Regions from separate parts of the Bradyrhizobium sp. STM 3566 genome, predicted to be linked through region 1. Evidence: riboswitches for the same ligand, from Rfam matches in the RefSeq annotation. Region 1 holds a riboswitch; each other region holds the start of a gene.
The links. Region 1 has a riboswitch for glycine ahead of P6U27_RS13580 (D-amino acid dehydrogenase). Riboswitches for the same ligand answer to the same signal wherever they lie in the genome.
Positions count from the first base shown of each region.

Region 1 (5,436 bases):
ACCCTCGACGGCATCGAGCCAGCGCAGGAAGGGCCGGCGCCAGGGCGCCGGCGCGCGGTCGGACCGTTCGGCCATCGCCTGGAATGCAAAATCGATCGGCACGGGAAGCAAATCTGAAAAAATGATACGCGAAGACGCAGCATCTATTTCAGCTTGGAAACAAATAGCAACGATTAGCAATTGAAAAAGTTAAAGGGCGCCGCCTCTGAACCAGCGCAAGGCCATCAAACGGCAACGGCGCCGCTGATGACAGCGGCGCCGTGCGAGGGTCCGGCCGAAGGCCGCGAGAGGGGTTCTCGCCCTATTCCGACTTGTCGATGTTCCAGAACAGCGGCGTCGCCGGACCGTCGAGCACGCCGGTCAGCGATTTGCGCCAGCCGCTCGGCAGCAGGTACTGCCCGAGCGGGATGTAGATCACCTGCTCATAGGCTTCCTTCTGGATGTCGGCCGCGATCTTCTTCTGCTCGTCGAGCGAGGCTGCGCGGACGAACGCATCCTTGAGCTGCTCGATCTTGGCATCCTCCGCCCAGCCGAACCAGCCGCCCTTCTTGCCCTGGCCGCCGATCGAGAGATTGGCGATCGGGTTGGAGACGTCGGCCGCGACCCAGTTGGTGAAGAACATGTTCCAGCCGCCCTCCTTCGGCGGCTTCTGGCTGGCGCGACGGCTCACCACGGTCTGCCAATCGGTCGCCTGCAGGTCGACCTTGAAGCCGGCCTCGCGCAGCAGCTGGGCCGCAACGATCGGCTGTGCCTTCAGCGTCGTGACGTCGCCAGGTGCCATGATCACGACCGGCGTGCCGTCATAGCCGGATTCGGCGAGCGCCTTCTTCGCTTCGGCCATGCCGTTGCCCTTCACGAGGGTCTCGGCACCGACCTCGGTTGCGAGCGGCGTGTCGCACACGAAGAAGGCACCACAGATCTTCTGATATTTCGGGTTTCCGACCAGCGCGTCGAGAACGTCCTTCTGGTTCATCGCCAGCAAGGCAGCGCGGCGCACCTTCACGTTGTCGAACGGCGGATAGAGGAAGTTCATGCGGCCGAGGGTCTGGAAACCGAACTTATTGGAGACCTCGATCGTGAGCTCCTTGTTCGCTTCCAGCACCGGCAGCATGTCGTATGGCAGATTTTCCATGAAATCGATGTCGCCCGACTGCAGCGCGTTCACCGCGGTCTGCGAGTCCGGCATGGTGATCCACTCGACGCGGTCCACCTTCACCACCTTGCCGCCGGAGGTCCAGCTCGCCGGCTCCTTGCGCGGCACGTAGTCGGTGTTCTTGACATAGACCGCCTTCACGCCGGGCTGGAATTCGCCCTGCACGAACTTGAAGGGACCCGAGCCGATCTGCTCGGGAATCTGCTTGTCCGGCGGCGTCTCGGCGAGACGCTTCGGCATCATGAAGGCGACGCGCGAGGACGGCTTGCCGATGGAGTCGAGGACGAGGCCGTAGGGTTCCTTCAGCTTCAGCGTGATGGTCTTGGCGTCGGTCGCCTCGAGGCTCGCGGTGAAGTCCATGAGCTTCTGGCCCATGCCGTCGACCGCAGCCCAGCGCTTCAGCGAGGCGACGCAGTCCTCCGCCGTCACCGGCGCACCGTCATGCCACTTCAGGCCATCGCGCAGGGTGAAGGTGTAGGTGAGCTTGTCATCGGAGATCTTCCAGTCCGCCATCTGCGGCTGGATCTTGAAATTCGAATCCGGAGCGACCAGCGTGTCGTAGACCATGTAGCCATGGTCACGCGTGATGTAGGCCGTGGTGAAGATCGGGTCGATGATGCGCAGATCCGAATGCATCACCGCCGTGAGGGTCTTGCCGGCCGCCAGCACTGGCGAAGCCAGCGCGGTCGAAAGCGCGACGACCGTCAGCGCAAGTTTGGAGGCGAATGCGCGAGGCCCCCGGCGCGTGAAGTGGAACATAGAGGGTTCTCCTGACGTGAAACTGTTCAAAGGCAGGTTATTGGTTGAGCATGCGGTTCGTTCGTTGAGCGAACTAACCTCATGCAATGCCTTTATCTTTTCGAGACTTGCAGACAGTGTTGAGCGCGTCAATCCGGTTTCGTCGCAAGCCCTCGCGGCGCGCGCACGGGCTCCACAAAGATCAGTTTAGCTCTACAACGCTCTCCGCTGTCCTGCCCCGCGCCGATGCAATGCGCGTTCCATCTTCGCAGCTTGAGAGACATTGAGATGAATCCAGCCAATCTTCCCCTCGATTCCGAGGCCATGCTCGAGGGCCTGCGCACCTGGGTGGAATGCGAGAGTCCGACCTGGGACGCGGGTGCCGTTAACCGCATGCTCGATATCGCAGCGCGGGATATGGCGATCATGGGTGCGACCATCGAGCGCATCGCCGGCCGCCAGGGCTTTGGCGGCGTCATCCGCGCGCGCTTTCCCCATCCGAAGCAGGGCGAGCCGGGAATCCTGATCGCCGGACACATGGATACCGTTCACCCCATCGGCACCATCGAGAAGCTGAAATGGCGGCGCGAGGGCAACAAATGCTACGGCCCCGGCATCTACGACATGAAGGGCGGCAACTATCTCTCGCTGGAAGCAATCCGCCAGCTGGCGCGCGCCTCGTTCACGACGCCGCTGCCGATCACCGTGCTGTTCACGCCGGATGAGGAAGTCGGCACGCCCTCCACGCGCGACATCATCGAGGCCGAAGCCGCACGCAACAAATACGTGCTGGTGCCGGAGCCCGGCCGCGCCGACAACGGCGTCACCACCGGACGTTACGCCATCGCACGCTTCAATCTCGAAGCGACGGGACGGCCGAGCCACGCCGGCGCGACGCTGTCGTCGGGACGTTCGGCGATCCGCGAGATGGCGCGGCAGATCCTCGCGATCGACGCGATGACGACGGAGGATTGCACCTTCTCGGTCGGCGTTGTCCACGGCGGACAATGGGTCAATTGCGTTGCCACGACAGCCACCGGCGAAGCGCTGTCGATGGCCAAGCGTCAGGCCGATCTCGACCGCGGCGTCGAGCGGATGCTGGCGCTGTCGGGCACCAACAACGACGTCACGTTCAAGGTGACCCGCGGCGTGACGCGGCCGGTCTGGGAGCCGGATGCCGGCACCATGGCGCTGTACGAAAAGGCGCGCATCGCCAAATCCCTCGGCGCGGAATTACCGCATGCAAGCTCCGGCGGCGGCTCCGACGGCAACTTCACCGGCGCGATGGGAATCCCAACGCTCGACGGCCTCGGCGTCCGCGGCGGCAACGGCCACACGCTCGAGGAGTTCATCGAGGTCGATAGCCTGGTCGAGCGGGGACGCTTGATGGCGGGATTGCTGGCGACGTTGGAGTAACGGCGCAGCGACGACGCAGGCTTCGCACTGCACAATGCATTGGCAATCGGGGTCGAAATTTAGCCTTGTCCAAAAATGAGGCGTATCGTACTGCTCGGCTTGTGCACGCGACGATGCGGGAGAGATCGCAACGAAGGCATGCTGCTTTCGTTACGGCGCCGACGGAGCAACCGCCCCGGAAACTCTCAGGCAAAAGGACTGTATCGACAGGACGATCTGGAGAGAGACGGCACGATTTGATCATCGTGACGTCCACCGAAGGGGATAGTCCGAGGCTGACCTTCCGAGGTCCGCGCCGGATCAAGCTCTCAGGTAACCGTGACAGATGGGGCGCCGCCAACGGCTTTCGAGCCGGCGGTCAGCCATCTCTAACTCACGGGAGCCCCGACTTCATCATGACTCATATCGCCATCATCGGCGCCGGCATCACCGGCGTAACGACCGCCTATGCCCTGCTGGAACGCGGTTACAAGGTGACGGTGCTCGACAAGCACCGCTATGCCGCAATGGAAACCTCGTTTGCGAACGGCGGACAGCTCTCCGCCAGCAATGCCGAGGTGTGGAACTCTACCGCGACGATCCTGAAGGGCCTGCGCTGGATGTTCCGGCGCGATGCGCCGCTGCTGATGAATCCGCGGCCGAACTGGCACAAATATTCGTGGATGAGCGAGTTCGTCGCCAATATCGGCAACTACCGCGCCAACACCATCGAGACCACGCGGCTGGCGATCGAAGCGCGCAGGCATCTGTTCGACATTGCTGCGCGCGAAGGCATCGACTTCGATCTCGAGCGCCGCGGCATCCTCCACATCTATCGTGACAAGGCCGGCTTTGAATCCGGTCTGCGCGTCAATGCGCTACTGCAGGAAGGTGGCCTCGACCGCCGCCCGGTGACGCCGGAGGAAATCCGCGCGATCGAGCCGACACTGCGGAAGGACTATTATGGCGGCTTCTTCACGCCGTCGGATGCGACCGGCGATATCCACAAGTTCACCCGCGGGCTGGCGGAAGCCTGCAAGCGGCGTGGTGCGACCTTCATTCATGAGGCCAACATCGATTCGATCGCACGGACCGGCAGCGGCTTTGTCATCGGCTGGGCCGATCTCGCGACGAGCGATGCTGACGCGTTTCAACGCGGCATGCTGAAGGCGGACGGCGTCGTGGTCTGCGCGGGCGTTGCGAGCCGTCATTTCGCCGCCCTGCTCGACGAGCGCGTCAACGTCTATCCGGTGAAAGGCTACTCGATCACCGTGCAGCTCGACACCGCCGAGAGCCGCAACGCCACCCCGACCGTGAGCCTGCTCGACGAGGCCGCCAAGATCGTCACCAGCCGGCTCGGGGCCGATCGCTTTCGCGTCGCCGGCACCGCCGAGTTCAACGATTTCAATCGCGACATCCGCGCCGACCGCGTGCAGCCGCTGATCGACTGGGTGCGCAGCAACTTCCCCGCCGTCGAAACGTCGCGCGTCGTGCCCTGGGCCGGGCTGCGCCCGATGATGCCGAACATGATGCCGGTGGTGCGCGCGGGACGGATACCGGGCGTGTTCTTCAACACCGGCCATGGCCATCTCGGCTGGACTCTGTCGGCGGCGACGGCGCAGATGATTGCCCAGACCATCGACGGCTGGCGCGGGCTCAATGCGACGCCGACCGTGCCTTCACTTAGGGGTGAGCATGAACTGCGACATGCATCCTGAGTGGCCGATGCCGGGGACATGCCGGCCTCTTGCTACAGGGCAGCCCTTGGCACACAATTTGCCCCAAGAGGATGGCGTCTCCGGGCAGCCTTTTCAGTCCAAGTGATAGGCATGATAGACACGACAGAATTCCCGGGTGCCTCGAGGCGCCACAAGTTCCGCAGCCGGAGATAGGTGCATGCTGGGTTATCTTATTCGCCGCGTTCTGGCCGCGGTGCCCGTGATGGGCGTCGTCGCTCTGTTCGTGTTCCTGCTGCTGCGGCTGACGCCCGGCGATCCCGCCGCGATCCTCGCCGGCGACAACGCGACGCCGGAACGGCTCGAGCGCATCCGCGCCTCGCTCGGCCTCAACGAGCCGCTGATCGTGCAGTTCATCACCTGGGTGAGCAAGCTGCTGCACGGCGACCTCGGAACCTCGCTGATCTCCAACCT
Region 1 covers NZ_CP120692.1:2,866,528-2,871,963, reverse strand. The annotation lists gene P6U27_RS13595 (glycosyltransferase family 39 protein) at 1-75, opposite strand, end outside; gene P6U27_RS13590 (ABC transporter substrate-binding protein) at 302-1,912, opposite strand; gene P6U27_RS13585 (M20/M25/M40 family metallo-hydrolase) at 2,180-3,307, shown strand; glycine riboswitch at 3,414-3,518, shown strand; glycine riboswitch at 3,522-3,634, shown strand; gene P6U27_RS13580 (D-amino acid dehydrogenase) at 3,703-5,004, shown strand; gene P6U27_RS13575 (ABC transporter permease) at 5,183-5,436, shown strand, end outside.

Region 2 (5,436 bases), 3.7 Mb from region 1:
GCCAACGGCCGGCGCTTCCGCATCCTCAACATCGTCGACGACGTCACCAAGGAATGCCTAGGCGCCATTCCAGAGACGTCGATCTCGGGACGGCGCGTGGCCCGCGAACTGACGGCAATCGTCGAGCGACGCGGAAAGCCAGGAATGATCGTGTCCGACCATGGCACCGAGTTCACCTGCAACGCCATGCTCGCCTGGAGCAAGGACACAGCCATCGCTTGGCACTTTATCGCGCCGGGAAAGCCGATGCAGAACGGCTTTTATCGAGAGTTTTAATGGTCGGATGCGCGATGAACTGCTCAATGAGACCCTATTCTTCGATCTCGACGACGCCCGCGCCAAGATCGCGGGTTCGGTCGCCGACTACAATATCCGTCGGCCTCACTCGTCGCTGAAATACCTCACCCCCGCGGCCTATGCCGCCCACCTCACCGCAACGGACGATCGGCTGCGCAACCCCGACCAGCTCCGCCGATCGTCCGTTGCTCCACCCGCGCCACTTGGCGTACAAACCACCGAGACTCTAACCGCCGCTGGATGAAAGTTCAGTGGCAGCTCAGGTTGGTTTTACGCTTGGGTGAGCGGCGCGAACGGCTTTGGCGCCTGATTCGGGCCGCGCAAAGCTACGTCCTGCCCTAATGCAAACGGCACTTCACGGTGTGTACCGCGTGCGCCTTGCTAAGAAACGACGTCGCTCATGCAGCCCCATCTGGTCGGTGTCCATTCGGGACGGTCGCAACAACTGCGTCATACGAAGGCTTTGGAAACAGCGTGCCAAGTGGTCCGCAGGATCTTACCTGTACAATGAATTGCCGGAACCAAGTCGCCCTGACTGACGGGCGCATCATCCTTCGAAGGCGACTGCAAATCCCGCTTCCGCGCTATCACAAGCGACATGCTCCTGCCGCGATATCGGCGGGAGCATGAACCAGGACCCATTCAACAGGATCAGGACACGGATGCGCTCAGCCGAGTATTGCTGCGGTCTGTCGCAATGACATCAGCGATCATTTCAGCTGTGACAGCGGATAATGTCCAGCCGAGATGGCCATGGCCGGTGTTGTAGAAAACATTCGGGCGTTTGCTTCGGCCAACCCTCGGCATCATGCTAGGTGTCATAGGACGCAAGCCCGCCCATGGCACCACTTGAGCGGTAGACACATCCGGAAACGATCGCTCTACCCACCGTATCAGAGGCTTAATTCGGTCCCAGCGGATGTCGCGGTTTTCGCCATTAAACTCGGCGGTCCCCGCGACCCGGAAGCGATCTTCTCCTAACCGGCTGGTCACGATCTTGGTGGCCTCATCAAGCAGGCTGACACGGGGCGCAGCCTTTTGGCTCGTTTCGTCTCTCAGCTCTACCGTGATGGAGTAGCCCTTGACGGGATAAATGTTTATGTTGTCCCCCAGCATTGAACCAATGCGGCGGCTGCCGACCCCCGCGCAAACCACTGCGCGTTCGGCCTTGAGTTCTTCCTTTAGCGAACCTCGTTTCCAGTGTACGACCACGCCGTCTCGATCGGACCGCATGCCGCAGATCTCGGCACCAAAGACGAAGCGTACGCCCCCTCGCTCGCAAGCCGCAGCGAGGCCGCGCGTAAACTTGTGAATGTCGCCGGTTGAGTCAGACGGGGTAAAGAATCCGCCATAATACTGATCGCGCAGAGCTGGCTCTATTGTAAGCATTTCAGAGGGCGTCACGGGACGGCGATCCAATCCGCCCTTGAGCAGCAACTGATTCACGCGAGAGGCCGCATCGAAGTCGAGCTTGCTCGAGTAAACGTGCAAAATTCCTCGCCGCTCCAAGTCGAAATCGATGCTCTCCCGATCGGCTAGCTCAAAAAGATGCTTGCGAGCAGCTATCGCGAGTTTCGTCGTTTCGATCGTGTTGTGGCGGTAGTTTCGAATCTGGCCTACGAACTCTGCCAGCCAAGTATACTTGTGAAAACTGGGGCTTGGGTTCAGCAACAATGGTGCGTCTTTGCGCAGCATCCACCTCAAGCCTTTAACGATTGTTGCGATGCTATTCCACACCTCGGCATTGCTCGCCGACAATTGGCCGCCGTTCGCAAACGAAGTGTCCATCGCCGGATAGCGCTGGCGATCCAAGACTGTAACCGAATAGCCGCGGCGGGCCAGGGCATAGGCAGTTGTAACTCCGGTGATACCGGATCCTATAATGACGATCGTACTCATCGTGTGCTCCAGGACAGGATTCAACGAACGGTGAATGGCTTCGCCATGTCTCCGTCCCCAAATCTGTCCCTGCACCTGAGAGCTTTGTCCGCAATCCTCGTGGATCACGGTCCCCTTCGGTGGGTGCTGACCAGCACCTCTCTCCAGATCGTCCTCGGTGTACGGTCCTGGGCCTGAGAGTTTCCTTGGGGAGTTGCTCCGTCGGCGGTGATACGCCTTTGCAGGCTTATCGCGCTCTCCCGCACACCATCATCAGACACGATAATACTCTCAGACGTACTCGCTACCTGTCAAGCCGTGATGAATCGTCGGACCCAAAAAGTGGACGCGTAAGCGACAACTCGATTTTTGCCCTAGCTCGAACAACTCGGTGTTTGCCCCAGCTCCCTACCAAGATTAGCAGGTGGTCTGTTGCCTGGTACTATGCTGATCTCGCTTTTTGATGATTGCATTCGCCGGACATCCCAGTGGTTTCGCCCATTGGTTTTCAGCGCGCTATCGGCGGCAAGCGCAGAAATACTGCGGGATCCCCAAAAGAACGCACAATGTTTGCGTGGCGACGCTCTAATAAATAAGCGGTGGTGTAGGACCCTACGAAGCTGTGCCTGGCATGCATCTCTTTCAAAGTCGAGCCAAAATGGAGGACTGCGCGCCTGAGGCGGTCGCTCTGCTCGATGAGAGGCTCTTCACATCGCTTGCGTCGACGTCTCTGGCTTGTGGCGGCAGGATTCGCTGCTCTCGTTCGCCGCGCAGGCAGGTTAAGTTCGCTGATGGTCCGGCGATCCGCTGCCGCGATCTTCAATTTGCGCGAGTTCCGCTCGCTGCTCCGTCAAACAGGCTCGCCCGTAACAGAACTCAGTGCGCGAGGGGCGCGGTTGTGACGCTATTCGGGCTTGAGTTAATCTCCTCCCGCCCGCCCACTCTCGTCGCCGTGCAAGCGCGGATTTCGGTTCAGGGAGCATCGTGTTTTCCGAGAAAGTCGAAAAGACGGCGCCAATTTGAAGATAGACGTCCTGTGCTCTCGATCGGCTTTGAACTGGGCGGAGGGTCTCGATGAGACATGGCGTCTTTGTCTTCTGCGTCGATCGGGAAAAAGACCCCGTCGCGGGGCACGTGCTGGATGCTCTCAAGGCCGAATGCGCTCTCGTTCCAACGAGTTTCGAAGTCGATGGGCACTCCGTCCTCGAAATCGCTGGCCTGCATGACGCCAGAATTTCGATCGTGGCCACGAACGAGGTCGTAAGTAACGACTATGCGCGCTACGCGCCAATCTTGAATGAACGCTTCGGTGATGCCAACGTTATTGGTATCGTGAATTGGCACGAGGGTGCCAACGCGCCAAACGCGATCTTCTCGGTTCAAACGACTGGCGATCTGGGCACGGGAACCTTTAGCGCGGTCGACCCCCGGATTACGCGGGGGCTTCTTCTAGCGATCGAAACCGAGCGGGTCACTTCCGGTCTTGACTCCTTTCGGACTTACCTGGAAGCGACTCATTGGTCGGGCGTCAAGGCTGGTGATACCGGGACCCGTCTCGCTGACCTGCGACCGTCGGCTGTCGATATCGAGATCGGTAGCTCGCCCGAAGATTGGGCAAATCCTGTTGCGGCTCGAGTGCTGGCGCGATCGCTACTGCGAATTTTCGATCGTGTTGAGGAACCGGTACACTCCGTGCTCTGCATCGGAGGCGTTCACTTCGAGCCAAGCTTCACGAATGCGGTATTGCAGTCGCGCGATCGACCCCCGATCGCGGCTAGTCACATCCTACCAAACCACTGGCTCGTGTCGCATGGCTATGACCAGGAAAGTCGTTTGATCGACCTGCGAGCTTGCGTGCATTCCATTGTAGGTGGGATCCAAAGCATCGTGTACCACGACAAGCTAAAGGCGCCTTTTAAGGGAGTTGCTCGCCTGATCGCAGAGGAGCTCGGTGTTCCGATGCTTTCGCATAAAAAACTGCGCGCGGCTCTTGCGAAGGATATTGTAGAATGAGCGCGCGAAGGCGGCCATCTGCTGTCGAACCGGCATCAAAATTGTTGGTCGTCCTGCGATTGACGTGTTTCTCTGGAGAAGAGCGATGAACGGTATGGGGATTGGTTCGATTAGGACCATTCAGTATGATCCGTTTCCCCGGATCGAATACGAGGGCCGCGTCGAGCGCGCGCGGCGTTTGATGAAAGAGCATGCCATTGACGCGCTTCTGGCGACGTCCGAACACAATTTGCGGTATTTCATTGGTGAGCCTAGCACGACCCCGCAGCAGACGACCCGGCCACGATTTCTTCTCATTCTTTCGTCAGCTGACCCCGTTGCCATCGTCCCAGAGGGAATCGACCAGTTTTATAAAGAAACGACCTGGGTAAAAGATTGCCGGAGCTGGCCTAGCCCAAATCCGAAAGATGAGGGTGTGTCCGCCCTTGCACGAGCGGTGTGTGAATTACTGCCGGAGCACGCTAGGATCGGCGTAGAGCTTGGCGCGGAGAGTAGGCTTGGTTTCCCCGCAGGAGATTTCTTGCGTGTTGCGGATGCGATCAGGCCTCGAACGTTCGTCGACGCATCGGATCCGATTTTTACCCCTTTGCGAATGATCAAGTCTCCGGCAGAAGTCGGCAGAATTCGAACCGTATGCGGCCTTGTGTCGGACGCATTTGAAGCGCTGCCAACAAAGCTGCGCCTTGGAATGACGGAACGCGAGGCCTGTCGCCAGTTCGAATTCGAATGTTTCAGTCGCGGTGTCGAGAAGACAAGCAAAATAGTGGGTGTTTCTGGCCGCGGGGGATATACGCGTCCTTATGGTGTCCCGAGCGACAAATTTCTGTCGGATGGAGACGTGCTGTTTATTGATGCCGGCTGCCTGTTCGACTTTTATTGGAGCGATTTCGATCGACACTTTGCTTTCGGTGCACCTGATCCGCACACCGAGGATGCCTATCAGGTCGTTTGGGATGCCACCGAAGCGGGAATTGCCGCTGCTAAACCTGGCATTCCGATCTGTGACGTCTGGAGCGCAATGTCAGCCGTACTAAATGGCTCAAACAATCGCGGTAAGGCCACCAACATCGGCCGAATGGGACACTCCATGGGCTTATGGATGCCGGAGTTACCGTCGGTCCAACCGGACGATAGGACGATACTAAAACCAGGCATGATCATTAATATTGAACCGAGCACCTCATATCCCTCCTATTTCGACGGATCACCGAAACTGATGCTGCATGAAGAGGTGGTTGTCCTGACCGA
Region 2 covers NZ_CP120692.1:6,552,266-6,557,701, reverse strand. The annotation lists partial or broken gene P6U27_RS31225 (IS3 family transposase) at 1-541, shown strand, start outside; gene P6U27_RS31220 (D-amino acid dehydrogenase) at 949-2,196, opposite strand; glycine riboswitch at 2,258-2,345, opposite strand; glycine riboswitch at 2,349-2,448, opposite strand; gene P6U27_RS31215 (D-aminoacyl-tRNA deacylase) at 3,250-4,188, shown strand; gene P6U27_RS31210 (M24 family metallopeptidase) at 4,274-5,436, shown strand, end outside.
Region 2: linked by a shared signal. The riboswitch ahead of P6U27_RS31220 (D-amino acid dehydrogenase) and the one ahead of P6U27_RS13580 (D-amino acid dehydrogenase) in region 1 are both predicted to bind glycine.

Region 3 (5,436 bases), 150 kb from region 1:
TGACGTCGACGTCACCGTTCTTCTCGCAGGCGACCACCACCACCTCCATGCCGACCATCGCGGCCGAGGCGGGATTGGTGCCGTGGGCGGAGGAGGGGATCAGGCAGATCTTGCGGTGGCTTTCCCCGCGCGCCGCGTGATAGGCGCGGATCGCGAGCAGGCCGGCATATTCGCCCTGCGCGCCCGAGTTCGGCTGCAGCGAGATCGCGTCGTAGCCGGTGATGTCGCACAGCCATTTTTCCAGCCGCGCGAACAGCGCGTGATAGCCGGCCGCCTGCTCGCGCGGGACGAACGGATGCAGGCTGCCGAATTCCGGCCAGGTCAGCGGCATCATCTCGGTGGTCGCGTTCAGCTTCATGGTGCAGGATCCGAGCGGGATCATGGCGCGGTCGAGCGCGAGGTCGCGGTCACTGAGCTTGCGCATGTAGCGCAGCATCTCGGTCTCCGAGCGATGCGCGTGGAAGACGGGATGGGTGAGGAACGCGGTCGTGCGCTTCAAGCCGTCCGGCAGCGCCTCGCGCGTCGCTGCATCGATCTCGGCATAGGCGAGCGTGCCGCCGAAAGCGCGCCAGACTGCTTCCACGGTCGCGGGCGTCGTGGTCTCGTCGAGGGCGATGCGCAAGGTGCCATGGCCGAGGCCGAGATTGATCTTCTCGGCGGTCGCGCGCGCGATGATCTCGTCGCGCTTGCCGCCGGCATCGACCATCACCGTATCGAAGAAGCTGTCGGATTGCGGCGCGAAGCCGAGCTTGCGCAGGCCGGCCGCGAGCACGGCGGTGCGGCGATGCACGTTGCGGGCGATCTGCATCAAGCCTTCGGGGCCGTGATAGACCGCATACATCGAAGCGATGACGGCCAGCAGCACCTGCGCGGTGCAGATGTTGGAGGTCGCCTTCTCGCGGCGGATGTGCTGCTCGCGGGTCTGCAGCGCGAGACGATAGGCAGGTGCCCCGCGCGAATCCACGGAGAGGCCGACGATACGGCCGGGCAGCGAGCGCTTCAGCGCATCGCGCACCGCCATATATGCCGCGTGCGGCCCGCCATAACCCATCGGCACGCCAAAGCGCTGGGCAGAGCCGATCGCGATGTCGGCACCGAGCTCGCCGGGCGAGGCGAGCAGCGTCAGTGCCAGCAGGTCGGCGGCAACGATCGCGAGCGCGCCCCTGGCCTTCAACGACGCGATCGCGGGCCTGAGGTCGCGCAACGCGCCGGAAGAACCCGGATATTGCAGCAGCGCGCCGAGCACGTCTGATTTGTCGAGATCGGTGAGGGGATCACCGACCACCAGATTCCAGCCGAGCGGCTCGGCGCGGGTGCGCATCACCGCCAGCGTCTGCGGATGCACGTCCTTGTCGACGAAGAAAGCTTTTGCCTTCACCTGCGAGTGCCGCTCAGCGAGCGCCATCGCCTCGGCCGCCGCGGTCGCTTCATCGAGCAGCGAGGCGTTGGCGACGTCGAGCCCGGTGAGGTCGCAGATCATGGTCTGGAAGTTGAACAGCGCCTCCAGCCGGCCCTGGCTGATCTCGGGCTGGTAGGGCGTATAGGCCGTGTACCAGGCCGGGTTCTCCAGGATGTTGCGCTGGATCACCGCAGGCAGGATGGTGCCGGAATAGCCCTGGCCGATCAGCGAGGTGAAGACCTGGTTCTGGGCTGCGAGCTCGGCCATATGCGCGATCGCCTCGGTTTCGCTGAGCGGCTTGCCGAGATCGAGCGGCGATGCCTGCCGGATCGAGGCCGGCAGCGTCTCCGCCATCAGCGCATCGACGCTCTTGGCGCCGACCGTTTCGAGCATTGCGGTGACATCGCGCACTGAGGGGCCGATGTGGCGGCGAACGAAACTGGCGGCGGTGTCGCCATTGGATTTGCGGTGCGCGGTCATCATGGGTCCTCGCTAGGAGTTGCTGTCATGCCCCGCCAAGGCGGGGCATCCAGTAAACGCAGGCGTTTCGGCTAGGGCCGATGGGCCGCGGCGTACTGGATCACCCGCCTTCGCGGGTGATGACACTGAGAATGAGGTTAGAGTTCTCGTCATCTCACGCCGTATGCGCCTTGTAGGCGGCTTCATCCATGAGGCCGCCGAGCTCGCTTTTGTCGGCGATCCTGATCTTGAAGAACCAGGCCGCGCCTTGCGCGTCCGAGTTCACCAGCGCCGGTTCGGCGGCCAGCGCCTCGTTGGTCTCGAGCACTTCGCCGGTAACAGGTGCGTAGACGTCGGAGGCGGCCTTGACCGATTCCACGACGGCGGCGGCTTCGGCCTTCTTCAGCGCGCGGCCGACCTTGGGCAGTTCGACGAACACGACGTCGCCGAGCTGCTGCTGCGCGTAATCGGTGATGCCGACCGTGGCGGTATCGCCGTCGATGGCGAGCCATTCGTGGTCGGAGGTGTACAGCGTCGTGGTCATTGTCTCGTCCTCAGCGTTTGTAGGTGTTTTTCACGAAAGGCATGGCGGCGACTGCGAGCGGCAGTCGCTGACCGCGCACCTCGGCGAAGAGTTTTGTGCCGAGCGCGGCGAGGCTCGCAGGCACGTAGCCCATCGCGACCGGCGCGCTCAGGCTCGGGCCGAAACCGCCCGAGGTGACTTGTCCGATGGGCTCGCCGCCCGCAGCGTCGGCAAAAAGTAGCGCGCCCTCGCGCACCGGCGCGCGGCCCAGGGCGAGCAGTCCGACGCGGCGGCGGGGCGCGCCGCCATCGAAATGGGCGAGGATCTTCTCTGCGCCGGGAAAACCGCCGGCGCGCGTCCCGCCGCTGCGGCGGCTCTTCTGTACCGACCATTCCAGCGCGGCTTCGACCGGCGTGGTCGCGGTGTCGATGTCGTGGCCGTACAGGCAGAGCCCGGCTTCCAGCCGCAGGCTGTCGCGGGCGCCCAGGCCGATCGGCAGCACGTCCGGATTATCCAGCAGCATCTTGGCGAGGCGTTCGGCATCGGCGGCGGGAACCGAGATCTCAAAACCGTCCTCGCCGGTGTAGCCGGAACGCGAGACGAAGCACTTGATGCCGGCAACCTCATGCGGACCGGCGTCCATGAACTTCATCGCCGGGGCCTCTGCACAGAATTTCGCCAGCACCGTTTCCGCCTTCGGGCCCTGCAGCGCGATCAGCGCGCGGCCTTCCAGCGAATCGATGATGCAGTCGCCAGAGAGATTCGCGCGCAGATGCGCCTCGTCCTCAGCCTTGCAGGCGGCGTTGACGACCAGGAACAGGTGATCGCCGAAATTGGCGACCATGAGGTCGTCGAGAATGCCGCCATCGTCATTGGTGAACTGGGCATAGCGCTGCCGCCCCGCGGCGATCGCCACGATATCCTGCGGCACCAGCCGCTCCAGCGCGCGGGCGGCGTCCTCGATCCTCCCGGATTTCGGCCGGAGCGCGATCTGGCCCATATGGGAGACGTCGAACAGGCCGGCGGAGGCCCGGGTATGAAGGTGCTCCTTCAGGACGCCCGCGGGGTACTGCACGGGCATGTCATAGCCCGCGAACGGCACCATCTTGCCGCCCAGGGACACATGGAGGCTGTGGAGGGGTGTACGTTTCAGGGAGTCTTGGTTATTCGCTAGCATCTAAGGGGCCCTCGGCGGTTCCCGGGGAGGATTCCCCGATGGACACCGGTCGAAGCCCCATCTGTCGCTGTGCCTGAGAGTATTATCCCGTCGGCGGACGCAGTCCGGGTCTTATGCCCGTCGGCGCCTCTTTCCAGATGCTGTCAAAGCCACGCGGTCCTTTTGCCTGAGAGTTTCCGGGGCGGTTGCTCCTTCGGCGCCGGCACCAGTGCCGGTCTCTCCCGACGTGGCCGTACGATACAGATGGGTAGAGACCACAGGCCGGCCAAGCCTGTCAACGCGACTTCTGTGCCTTTCAACGGGATTGCGCGCCTGCGGCAACCCTCTGATCTCCTTGCACAGTTTCTGGACAGCGAAGCTGGCCTTGTCTAAAAGCGCTTTGGCCCGCAGATATCAGCCTTAATTTCCGGTTTGGACGGCGGCAGCGGGCCCAAGCATACCCGATTGGATGAACATGAGCGGCGTCAACGAGATCAGGTCGACCTTTCTGAACTTCTTTGCCGAGAACGGCCACGAGGTCGTGCCGTCCTCGCCACTCGTGCCGCGCAACGACCCGACCTTGATGTTCACCAATGCCGGCATGGTGCAGTTCAAGAACGTCTTCACCGGCGTCGAGAAGCGCCCCTATCAGCGCGCCACCACCTCGCAGAAATGCGTGCGCGCCGGCGGCAAGCACAACGACCTCGACAATGTCGGCTACACCGCGCGCCATCTCACCTTCTTCGAGATGCTCGGCAATTTCTCGTTCGGCGACTATTTCAAGGAGCGCGCGATCGAGCTCGCCTGGAAGCTGATCACCTCCGAGTTCGGGCTGAAGAAGGACAAGCTGCTCGTCACGGTCTATCACACCGACGATGAGGCGGCGGGCCTGTGGAAGAAGATCGCGGGCTTCGCCGACGACCGCATCATCCGTATCCCGACTTCGGACAATTTCTGGGCGATGGGCGACACCGGGCCGTGCGGCCCTTGCTCGGAGATCTTCATCGACCGCGGCGAGCACATCTGGGGCGGGCCTCCGGGCTCGCCGGAGGAGGACGGCGATCGCTTCCTCGAATTCTGGAATCTCGTGTTCATGCAATACGAGCAGGTGACGAAGGAGGAGCGCGTGGATCTGCCGCGTCCCTCGATCGACACCGGCATGGGCCTGGAGCGCATGGCCTGCATCCTCCAGGGCGTCGAGAGCGTGTTCGAGACCGACCTGTTCCGTAACCTGATCGACGCGACCGCGTCCGCGCTGGGCAGCGGACCGACCGAGCAGAATGCGGCCTCGTTCCGCGTCATCGCCGACCACTTGCGCTCCTCGGCCTTCCTCGTCTCCGACGGCGTGCTGCCTTCGAACGAGGGCCGCGGCTACGTGCTGCGCCGGATCATGCGGCGGGCGATGCGCCATGCGCAGCTGCTGGGTGCGAAAGAGCCCTTGATGCACCGGCTGGTCTGGGCGCTGGTGCGCGAGATGGGCCAGGCTTACCCCGAGCTGATGCGCGCGGAGAAGCTGATCGAGGAAACGCTGCGGCTGGAAGAGACGCGCTTCCGCAAGACGCTGTCGCGCGGCTTGGCCATCCTCGATGAGAAGAGCGCAGGTCTGAAAAAGGGCGACATGTTCGACGGCGACGTCGCCTTCACGCTGTACGACACCTATGGCTTCCCGCTCGATCTGACGCAGGACGCGCTGAAGTCGCGCGGCATCGGCGTCGACCAGGCTTCGTTCAACGACGCCATGGAGCGCCAGAAGGCCAAGGCGCGCGAGTCCTGGAAGGGGTCTGGTGAAGCGGCTTCCGAGGCAATCTGGTTCCCGCTGCGTGAGAAGCTCGGCGCCACCGAATTTCTGGGCTACGAGACCGAGAGCGCCGAGGGCGTCGTCTCCGCCCTGGTCAAGGA
Region 3 covers NZ_CP120692.1:2,720,859-2,726,294, forward strand. The annotation lists gene gcvP (aminomethyl-transferring glycine dehydrogenase) at 1-1,879, opposite strand, end outside; gene gcvH (glycine cleavage system protein GcvH) at 2,034-2,402, opposite strand; gene gcvT (glycine cleavage system aminomethyltransferase GcvT) at 2,413-3,558, opposite strand; glycine riboswitch at 3,704-3,792, opposite strand; gene alaS (alanine--tRNA ligase) at 4,013-5,436, shown strand, end outside.
Region 3: linked by a shared signal. The riboswitch ahead of gcvT (glycine cleavage system aminomethyltransferase GcvT) and the one ahead of P6U27_RS13580 (D-amino acid dehydrogenase) in region 1 are both predicted to bind glycine.